DNA from 3 places in the Variovorax sp. FW305-3-2-15-B-LB1 genome. Region 2 is predicted to be linked to each of the others. Evidence: predicted binding sites of a transcription regulator. Region 2 holds the regulator's gene; each other region holds the start of a gene.
The links. Region 2 encodes HrcA, which represses chaperone genes, less so after heat shock. Its sites were predicted from a motif close to TTAGCACTCNNNNNNNNNGAGTGCTAA; they were not measured.
Positions count from the first base shown of each region.

Region 1: the regulator HrcA is predicted to act here: its motif matches at 1,508-1,534, upstream of AC3WQR_RS23200 (co-chaperone GroES).
Region 3: the regulator HrcA is predicted to act here: its motif matches at 1,785-1,811, upstream of rpoH (RNA polymerase sigma factor RpoH).

Region 1 is NZ_JBYSZY010000044.1:29,078-32,350, forward strand. Features, by position in the region: gene AC3WQR_RS23190 (copper-transporting P-type ATPase) at 1-596, opposite strand, end outside; gene AC3WQR_RS23195 (cupredoxin domain-containing protein) at 752-1,243, opposite strand; gene AC3WQR_RS23200 (co-chaperone GroES) at 1,621-1,911, shown strand; gene groL (chaperonin GroEL) at 1,967-3,273, shown strand, end outside.
Region 2 is NZ_JBYSZY010000023.1:25,917-29,189, forward strand. Features, by position in the region: gene AC3WQR_RS16145 (NAD kinase) at 1-660, opposite strand, end outside; gene hrcA (heat-inducible transcriptional repressor HrcA) at 692-1,699, shown strand; tRNA gene AC3WQR_RS16155 (tRNA-Ile) at 1,735-1,811, shown strand; gene AC3WQR_RS16160 (efflux RND transporter periplasmic adaptor subunit) at 2,068-3,195, shown strand; gene AC3WQR_RS16165 (efflux RND transporter permease subunit) at 3,215-3,273, shown strand, end outside.
Region 3 is NZ_JBYSZY010000064.1:84-3,356, reverse strand. Features, by position in the region: gene AC3WQR_RS27220 (DNA alkylation repair protein) at 1-747, shown strand, start outside; gene rpoH (RNA polymerase sigma factor RpoH) at 815-1,756, opposite strand; gene AC3WQR_RS27210 (hypothetical protein) at 2,467-2,769, shown strand; gene AC3WQR_RS27205 (MerR family transcriptional regulator) at 2,849-3,273, shown strand, end outside.

The sequences.
Region 1 (3,273 bases), on a different contig from region 2:
AAGGTGAGCGAAATGATCACCGCCGCCGCCTCGAAGTAGACCGACACGCGCCCCATCGACACGAACGACGCGGGGAACACGCCCGGCGCCACCGTGGCCACGACGCTGTAGACAAAGGCGGCGGCCGTGCCCAGGCCGATCAGGGTCCACATGTTCGGGCTGCGGTTCGCCACCGACTGCACCGCGCGCACAAAGAACGGCCAGCCGGCCCACAGCACGATGGGAACAGTGAGCACGAGCTCGATCCAGCTTTGCGTGCCCATCTCGAACCACTGCAGGCGGTGGCCGGCCATGGCGAGCACGGTGACGACAACGCTGAGCGGCAGCGTCCAGAAGAAGCGCCGCTTGAAGTCTTTCAGCTCGGGATCTTCGCCCTCGTCGAGGGTCGGCATCTCGGGCTCCAGCGTCATGCCGCACTTGGGGCAGTTGCCCGGGTGGTCCTGCCGGATCTCCGGGTGCATGGGGCAGGTGTAGACCGTGCCTTGCGCGGCGGGCTGCGCGGGGTCCGCGGGCGCATGCCCGTGCGATGCGTGGTGATCGTGGTGGCCGTGATGACCGGGGGGGTGTCCTGCGTGCCTGGTGGACGTGTCGTTCATTCGCGTTCTCCGACAGGAAAGGGGGAAGCCCTTGAGGGGGAAGCGATCAGTGTCCAGGTTGACACGATGTGAAGGTCAAGCCCTGTCGCGCGATCCCCTGGAAGAAAAAGCGCCGGCATGGCGGCCGGCGCGTGAAAGACGCGCGCGCATCACGCTCACTTGCCGGCCTTGCCCACCAGCACCGCGCCCTTCATTCCGGCGTCGTAGTGGCCCGGTTGCAGGCAGCCGAAGTCGACCTTGCCGGCCTGGGTGAACTGCCAGACGATCTCGCCGGTCTTGCCCGCGGCCAGCGTGACCATGTTCGGATCGGCGTGCTCCATCTCGGGGTTCTTCTTCATGGCCTCGTAGTGCGCCAGCAGCGCCTTCTCGGTCCCGAGCACGAGCTCGTGCTTCAGGACGCCGGAGTTCTTGACGACGAAGCGCACCGTCTCGCCCTGCTTGACCTTGATGTCCGCCGGCGTGAAGCGCATCGAGTCCGTCATGTCGACCTGGACCGTGCGCGTCACCTTGGCGGCCACGCCGGGCTTGCCGACGGCGGCCTCGGCATCGTGGCCGTGGCCACCGGCATGGGTGCCCGAAGCAAAGGCGCCGGCAGCGGCCAGTGCGGCTCCTGCGGCGAAAACGGTGTTGCGGAAGGTGTGTGTCATGGTGTCCTTGGAGGTTGCCGGGATGCCGCGACTCTAGGAAGCCAAGCCCGTCCACCACCGATCACCCGGATTACAAAAAAGCAATCTGCGCGCGCGACCTCCGTGCATCGGCGACATGGGCACGGCCTTATTTTGCCCGGGCAAAATACCTCAAAGCTTCCCGGCCGAAGGCACCCGGCCACCCGGTATTTCCCCGGAAAAGCACGTCGGTGCCAAACGGCGGCAAGGGCGCCGCCCTTGAAAGGTCATCGAATGCCCTTATGATTAGCACTCGCTGCTGACGAGTGCTAACAGCCCTCCCATCCAGTCGACAGGTCGCCGGTTTCTCCGGCGCCCGACCACAAACAAACCCGTTTCTTACCCTTCCAGGAGATGCAATGAAACTTCGTCCTTTGGCCGATCGCGTGATCGTCAAGCGTGTTGACAGCGAAACCAAGACCGCCTCTGGCATCGTCATCCCCGACGCAGCCGCCGAAAAGCCCGATCAGGGTGAAGTCCTGGCCGTGGGCCCGGGCAAGCGCAACGACAAGGGCGAACTGGCCGCACTGACCGTCAAGGTCGGCGACCGCGTCCTGTTCGGCAAGTACAGCGGCCAGACCGTCAAGGTCGATGGCGACGAACTGCTCGTGATGAAGGAAGACGACCTGTTCGCAGTCGTCGAGAAGTAATTCTTCTCCTCCTTTCGATCTCATCCAAATTCAATCCATTCGGAGTTAATTCATCATGGCAGCAAAAGACGTAGTCTTCGGCGGAGAAGCCCGCGCACGCATGGTCGAGGGTGTCAACATCCTGGCCAACGCAGTCAAAGTGACCCTGGGCCCCAAGGGCCGCAACGTGGTGCTCGAGCGTTCGTTCGGCGCCCCCACCGTGACCAAGGACGGTGTGTCCGTGGCCAAGGAAATCGAACTCAAGGACAAGCTGCAGAACATGGGCGCCCAGCTCGTGAAGGAAGTGGCCTCCAAGACCAGCGACAACGCTGGTGACGGCACCACGACCGCCACGGTCCTGGCACAAGCCATCGTTCGCGAAGGTTTCAAGCTGGTGGCTGCCGGCATGAACCCGATGGACCTGAAGCGCGGCATCGACAAGGCTGTCACGGCCCTGGTCGCCGAGCTGAAGAAGGCTTCCAAGCCCACCACCACCTCCAAGGAAATCGCGCAAGTCGGCTCCATCTCGGCCAACAGCGACGAAACCATCGGCAAGCTCATCGCTGACGCGATGGACAAGGTCGGCAAGGAAGGCGTGATCACCGTGGAAGACGGCAAGTCGCTGGACAGCGAACTCGACGTCGTCGAAGGCATGCAGTTCGACCGCGGCTACCTGTCGCCCTACTTCATCAACAACCCCGAGAAGCAATCGGCGCTGTTGGACAACCCCTTCGTGCTGCTGTTCGACAAGAAGATCAGCAACATCCGTGACCTGCTGCCGGTGCTGGAGCAAGTCGCCAAGGCGGGCCGTCCGCTGCTGATCATTGCCGAAGAAGTCGAAGGCGAAGCCTTGGCTACGCTGGTCGTGAACACGATCCGCGGCATCCTGAAGGTCGTGGCTGTGAAGGCTCCTGGCTTCGGCGACCGCCGCAAGGCCATGCTGGAAGACATCGCCATCCTGACGGGCGGCAAGGTCATCGCTGAAGAAGTGGGCCTGACGCTCGAAAAGGTGACGCTGGCCGACCTGGGTCAAGCCAAGCGCATCGAAGTGGGCAAGGAAAACACGATCATCATCGACGGCGCTGGCGCTGCTGGTGACATCGAAGCCCGCGTGAAGCAAGTGCGCGTTCAGATCGAAGAAGCGACCAGCGACTACGACCGTGAAAAGCTGCAAGAGCGCGTGGCCAAGCTGGCCGGCGGCGTGGCAGTGATCAAGGTTGGCGCTGCCACCGAAGTCGAAATGAAGGAAAAGAAGGCTCGCGTCGAAGACGCCCTGCACGCCACCCGCGCTGCAGTGGAAGAAGGCGTTGTGGCTGGCGGCGGCGTGGCGCTGCTGCGTGCCAAGCAAGCCGTGGGCGAGTCGGTCAAGGGCGACAACGCTGA
Region 2 (3,273 bases):
CGGCACCATCACCCAGCCCGGCACCGCCGGATGCAGCAGCGGACCGCCGGCCGACAGCGCGTAGGCTGTCGAGCCCGTGGGCGACGCGATGATCAGCCCGTCGGCGCGCTGGTTGGCCACGAAATGGCGGCCCACCGACACGCGCATCTCGACCATGCCCGAGGTGGCGCCGCGGTTGACTACCACGTCGTTCATCGCGAGCGCGTCGAACACCACGGCCTCGTCGCGGAGCACCTGCGCGTGCATCAGGCTGCGGTGGTCTTCTTCGTATTCGCCGGCCAGCATCGGGATCAGCGTGGCCTGGTAGTTGTCCAGCGGGATGTCGGTGATGAAGCCCAGCCGGCCGCGGTTGATGCCGATCAGCGGGATGCCGTAGCACGCGAGCTGCCGGCCGATGCCGAGCATGGTGCCGTCACCGCCGACCACGAGGCCGAGGTCGCAGCGCTGGCCGATTTCCTCGACCGACAGCGCCTGGTAGCGCGGGTGGGGCGGTGCGTCGGTGTCCTCGCAGGACGAACGCTCCACGAACACCGTGCAACCCTGCGATTCGAGGAAGGCGCCGATGCCCTCCATCACGCCGTCGCGCGCATCGGCTTGCGCCCGGGCGCCGGAAGCCTGGTATTTGCCGATCAGGGCGACGTGACGAAAGCGTGAGGTCATAGCTCACAAATTACAACACTAAAATCTTGCAATGCTGGACGACCGTGCCAAGTTGCTGTTGAAGACGCTGGTCGAGCGTTACATCGCCGATGGGCAACCCGTCGGATCACGCACGCTCTCGCGTTCGGCGGGGCTGGATCTCTCGCCCGCGACCATCCGCAACGTGATGTCCGACCTCGAGGCGCTGGGGCTCATTGCCAGCCCCCACACCTCGGCCGGACGCGTGCCGACCACGCGCGGCTACCGGCTCTTCGTCGACACCATGCTGACCGCGCAGCGCGAGCAGATGAGCACGCCAAGCCTGGCGGCCGACCAGCCGCAGAAGGTGATTGCCAATGCCGCGCACCTGCTGTCGAACCTGTCGCAGTTCGTGGGCGTCGTGATGGCGCCGCGGCGCGTCTCGGTGTTCAAGCAGATCGAATTCTTGCGGTTGTCCGAGCGGCGGCTGCTGGTGATCATCGTCTCGCCCGACGGCGACGTGCAGAACCGCGTGATCTTCCCGGAATCCGACTACTCGCAGTCGCAGCTGGTGGAAGCCTCGAACTACATCAACGCGCACTTCGCGGGCCTGACGATCGAGCAGGTGCGCGACCGCCTGCAGTCCGAGGTCGAGAAGCTGCGCGGTGAAATCGCCGCGCTGATGCAGGCCGCGGTGCAGGTCAGCTCCGAAGTGCTCACCGATGCGCAGGCCGACGACGTCGTGATCTCCGGCGAGCGCAACCTGCTGTCGGTGACCGATTTTTCCAGCGACATGGGGCAGCTGCGGCGCGCCTTCGATCTTTTTGAAGAGAAGGCGCAGCTGATGCGGCTGCTCGACGTGTCGAGCAAGGCCGAGGGCGTGCGCATCTTCATCGGTGGCGAAAGCCAGGTCGTACCGTTCGAGGAGTTGTCCATCGTCAGTGCCAACTACGAGGTCGACGGCCAGGTGGTGGGCACGCTGGGCGTGATCGGCCCGACCCGCATGCCGTACGACCGCATGATCCAGATCGTCGACATCACGTCGCGGCTGGTGAGCAACGCGCTGAGCCACCGCAAGTAAGCGGCCGCGCGCGGCGCATAGAATCGGGCCCGCGTGGGCCGTTAGCTCAGTTGGTTAGAGCAGCGGACTCATAATCCGTTGGTCGAGTGTTCAAGCCACTCACGGCCTACCACCACACATTCCCCCCTCTGCAGATACTCCGACGAAGGCCGCATTTCGCGGCCTTTTTTTTTGCCAGAGGCGCGAGCGAGGCCTGCGGCCGCCGCCGATTTCACCTACGGCAAACACAGGATTCCTTCAGGTTGCAATGCAACATCGAAGGCAGAATGCACCATTTGAGTGCAAATGTAACGAGCCGGGTGATCCCTGCGCGCGCCGCACTGCGATTTCCGATGGCCATGACCCCGCTTTTCAAGCTCCTGCTTCCGATGTCCCTGCTCGCGCTCGCTGCATGCGGCGCCAAGCAGGCTTCCACCACCGATGACGCGCCGCCCGAAGTCGGCGTGGTGGCGCTGCACGCCAGCGACGTGGCCGTGCACACCGAGCTCGCGGGCCGGACGGCCGCCTACCGCGTCTCCGAGGTGCGGCCCCAGGTCAACGGCATCGTGCGCAAGCGGCTGTTCGAAGAGGGCGGCATGGTCCGCGCGGGCCAAGTGCTGTACGAGATCGAGCCCGGCCCGTTCGAGGCCGCGCACGAGCAGGCGCAAGCCGCATTGGCCACGTCGCAGGCCACCATTGCCAGCCTGCGCGGCAAGGCCGATCGTTTCGGCGAGCTGGTCAAGGCCAACGCCGTGAGCAGGCAGGAACACGAAGAGGCGCAGGCGGCGCTGGTGCAGGCGCAAGCCGGCGTGAAGGCCGCGCAGGCGGCCATGAAGGCGGCGCGCATCAACCTCGACTTCACGCGCATCACCGCGCCCATCGCGGGGCGCATCGGCCGCTCCGCCGTGACCGAAGGCGCGCTCGTGGCGCCGGGCCAGGCGATGGCGCTGGCGACGATCCAGCGGCTCGACCCGATCTACGTCGACGTCGTGCAGTCGAGCCTGGCGTTGACGAAGCTCAAGCGTCGCTTCATTTCGGGCGACATGGCGCCGGCCAGCACCCAGGTCCGCCTGCGCATGGAAGACGGCCTGCCTTACCCGCATGCCGGCACGCTGAAGTTCTCCGAAGTGGCCGTCGACGAGGCCACCGGCTCGGTCACGTTGCGCGCGGAATTCCCGAACCCGCAAGGGCTGCTGCTGCCGGGCATGTACGTGCGCGCGCAGGTCGAGTCCGGCGTGGAGCGCCAGGCCATCCTGGCGCCGCAGCGCGGCGTGGCCCGCAACGAGAAGGGCGAGCCGACCGCGCTGGTGGTGGCGGCCGACAACAAGGTCGAGCTGCGCGCGCTCGAGGTGCGCAGCACCGAGGGCGAGCACTGGGTCGTGACCCGGGGCCTGCGCGAGGGCGACCGCCTGGTGGTCGACGGCCTGCAGCGCGCGCGCCCGGGCGAAAAAGTGAAGCCGGTGCCGGTGTCCACGGCGGGCGCATCGTCCGCCGCCGCGCCTTCGCCGGCCGATTGATCGGAAGCGACAACCTCCCGTGATCGCTCATTTCTTCATCCAGCGGCCCGTCTTCGCCTGGGTCATCGCCATCCTCAT
Region 3 (3,273 bases), on a different contig from region 2:
CTGAACGGCGGGCTGCTCGAGACCGTCAACCTCAACGAATTCCTCGCGCTCGAACTGCCGCTGCTCGCGCGCAGCGTGGCGGGCCATGTCGGCCTCGATGCGGCGCACGAACGGCTGGACGACACGCTCGCCATGCTGGCCGCCTTCAAGCCCATGCAGCGCCACAGCCACATCGCGCGGGCGCTGTACGACATGACGGCCGAACACGCCGAACGCGATGCCGTGGCGCACCGGCTGGCCACGCACGCGAGCGACGTGGCGCGCTGCTGGGCGGTGCAGTGGATCACGCTGTCGGGCCTGCCGCTGGCGGCCCAGCTCGACGCCGTGCGCCGCTTTGCCGCCGACCCGCATTTCGGCGTGCGCGAGTTCGCCTGGATGGCGGTGCGCGACAGCGTCATCGATTCGCTCGACGAAGCGCTGGCGCTGCTGCAGCCCTGGGTGGCCGATGCCGATCCGAACGTGCGCCGCTTCGCCAGCGAGCTCACGCGCCCGCGCGGCGTGTGGTGCGCGCAGATCGAGACGCTGAAGGCCGAGCCCTGCCTGGCGCTGCCGCTGCTGGAGCCGCTGCGTGCCGACGCGCATCGCTACGTGCAGAACTCGGTCGCCAACTGGCTCAACGACGCGAGCAAGACGCAGCCCGAGTGGGTCGAGACGCTGTGCACGCGCTGGGTGGCCGAGTCGCCGGTTGCCGAGACCCGCTACATCGCGAAGCGGGCGCTGCGCACGCTGACCAAGTCGACGCCCTGAAGCGTCCCCGAACGAAAAAAAGCCCGGCACTGCCGGGCTTTTTCGTGGAGGAGGGCGGTCGTGACGCTTACGCGTACTCGGCCAGCGCCTTCTTCATCTTCTTCATCGCCGCCACTTCGATCTGGCGGATGCGCTCGGCGCTCACGCCGTACACCGCGGCCAGGTCGTGCAGCGTCATGCCGCCCGAGCCGTCGTCGTTCACCTTGAGCCAGCGCTCTTCGACGATGCGGCGGCTGCGGTCGTCCAGCGCCTCCAGGGCGGTGGCGATGCCGTCGCTCGACAGGCGGTCGCGCTGCTGCGATTCGAGCAGGGCGGTCGGTTCCTGCGTGGCGTCGGCCAGGTAGGCGATGGGGCCGAAGCCTTCGTCGCCGTCATCGGACGGACCCGGATCGAGCAGCACGTCGCCGCCCGACAGGCGGGTTTCCATCTCGAGCACTTCCTCGGGCTTCACGTTCAGGCGCGTGGCCATCTGCGAGACCTCGTCGGGGCTCAGCGTCTCGCGGTGCGTGCCGTTGTCGGCCGCGGCCGAGTCGGCCTTGAAACCCTGCTTCATCGAACGCAGATTGAAGAACAGCTTGCGCTGCGCCTTGGTCGTCGCGACCTTGACCATGCGCCAGTTCTTCAGGATGTATTCGTGGATCTCGGCCTTGATCCAGTGCATGGCGTAGCTCACCAGCCGCACGCCCTGGTCGGGGTCGAAACGCTTCACGGCCTTCATGAGACCGACGTTGCCTTCCTGGATCAGGTCGCCGTGCGGCAGCCCGTAGCCCAGGTACTGGCGGGAAATGGACACGACCAGGCGCAGGTGCGACAGGATCAGCGCACCGGCGGCTTCGAGGTCGTTCTGGTCGCGCAACTTGCGTGCGAAGCCCTGCTCTTCTTCGAGCGTGAGCAGCGGCAGGCGGTTGGCGGCCGAAATGTAGGCATCCAGGTTGCCCAGCGGGGGGACCATCGACCAGGGGTTGGCGACGGCCAGCTGGTTGGCAGAGACTCCAGACAGCGTTGTCATCAGGGGAAACTCCTTTGTGTTGGCCATATTAGCACTCGGTTAGAGGGAGTGCTAAGCCAAGGGTTCCCTTGGGTTTCTATCGTTGCGATAGCTTTTGCTGTCGGTTTTCACTGAGCTTGGAACTTATTTCACTGGGAATGGAACCCTGATGCCTTTGAAATCAACAGCTTGACGCTGCTTCGGGCTTTTGGGACACCGACTAAACGCATCTTTGACCGTCGCAACGAGGCAAAAATTCCCAATTTCTCTCAGATAAGTCGAGATATATATACCCGGATAAAATAAAGTCGATTGAAATTTTTTGGCGCCTTCGTCGAGGTTTAGCGTCGTGGCTACGTGTGCGAGGCGATTTCCCGCAGTTGTGCGCGCGCGGCTTCCGTCCGAACGCGAGGAATCACCCAGTTGTGATGCGTCTCGCGATATGGCCATAGTGAGCCCGCGCGACTGTGCGCACTCCTTAGGCTGCGTCGCCGCTCCCGCCTCAGACTGGATGCCGACGTCCGAGGGTGTCGATCGTTAGATCCGCTCAATGCCCGATTGCAGGCGCCCAGAAGCCGAGAATGCGGTGTCGGCGACCGCAGAGGGGACCGATAGTGGCCAGGACTACATGTTCCCGATCACGTCGCACGCGCGGACCATCCTGGAACGCCAGCTCAAGGCCAAGATCAACGACTTCGTGTTCGGCTACGCCCGACTCCGGCAAGGGCCACATGGTCTGCCTCCCCCCGCAATTCCACATCAAGCAGGCGCGTGCCGAATGCGGCGAGCATTGGTCGATGCACGACCTGCGGCAGACCTTCGCGACGGCGATGACGCTGCTCAACGTGCACGCCTTTACGATCGCGCACCTGATGAAGCACTCAACGAACAGCTCGATGACGCTTTCGTATGTGCCGCCGACGCAGGAGCAATTGCAGGAGGCGCTGACCGGGCTGGAACTGCATCTGCTGGAACGAGTGCGTTCTGTTGCCAATGAAGGGGACGCCCTGGAACAGGCTGAGGCTACTACATGAACAAAAAAGGGTGTGAGCCCCGATCTTGTGGAAAAATCGGGGGCGATACCCGATCTCAGTTTGCAGGCCCTCTTTCAGAATGCACCTCATCACGACGCGCGATGCGACACGGCTCACGGGCCTCTCGACGGAGCAACTCCGCGAGTGGACGAGTCGCCGCGCGTTGATCCCTCCCGATGTAAAGCCCAAAGGGCACGGATCGCCGGCGCGCTACTCCTGGCAGACGATTTTGGTGTTGCGGCTGGCCGTTGTACTGCGAGACCGCTTCAAAATGGAATTGCAAGCCCACCGCGACCTGTTTGCCGAATTGGGCGCGGGATTGGCTCACACCTCCTTCCTGTCGCTCTGGGGCAAGTCCCTAGTCCTCTATGGAGGAGCCAAGTGGGGAGTGATCGATCCGCGCGACGAGGGCGTGGCCATCGACGATTGCATCGTGCTGCGGCTTGATCCGCATTTGCAGCAACTGTCGGACAGCTTTGCCCTTCCCAAGCCCGTAGCACCCGG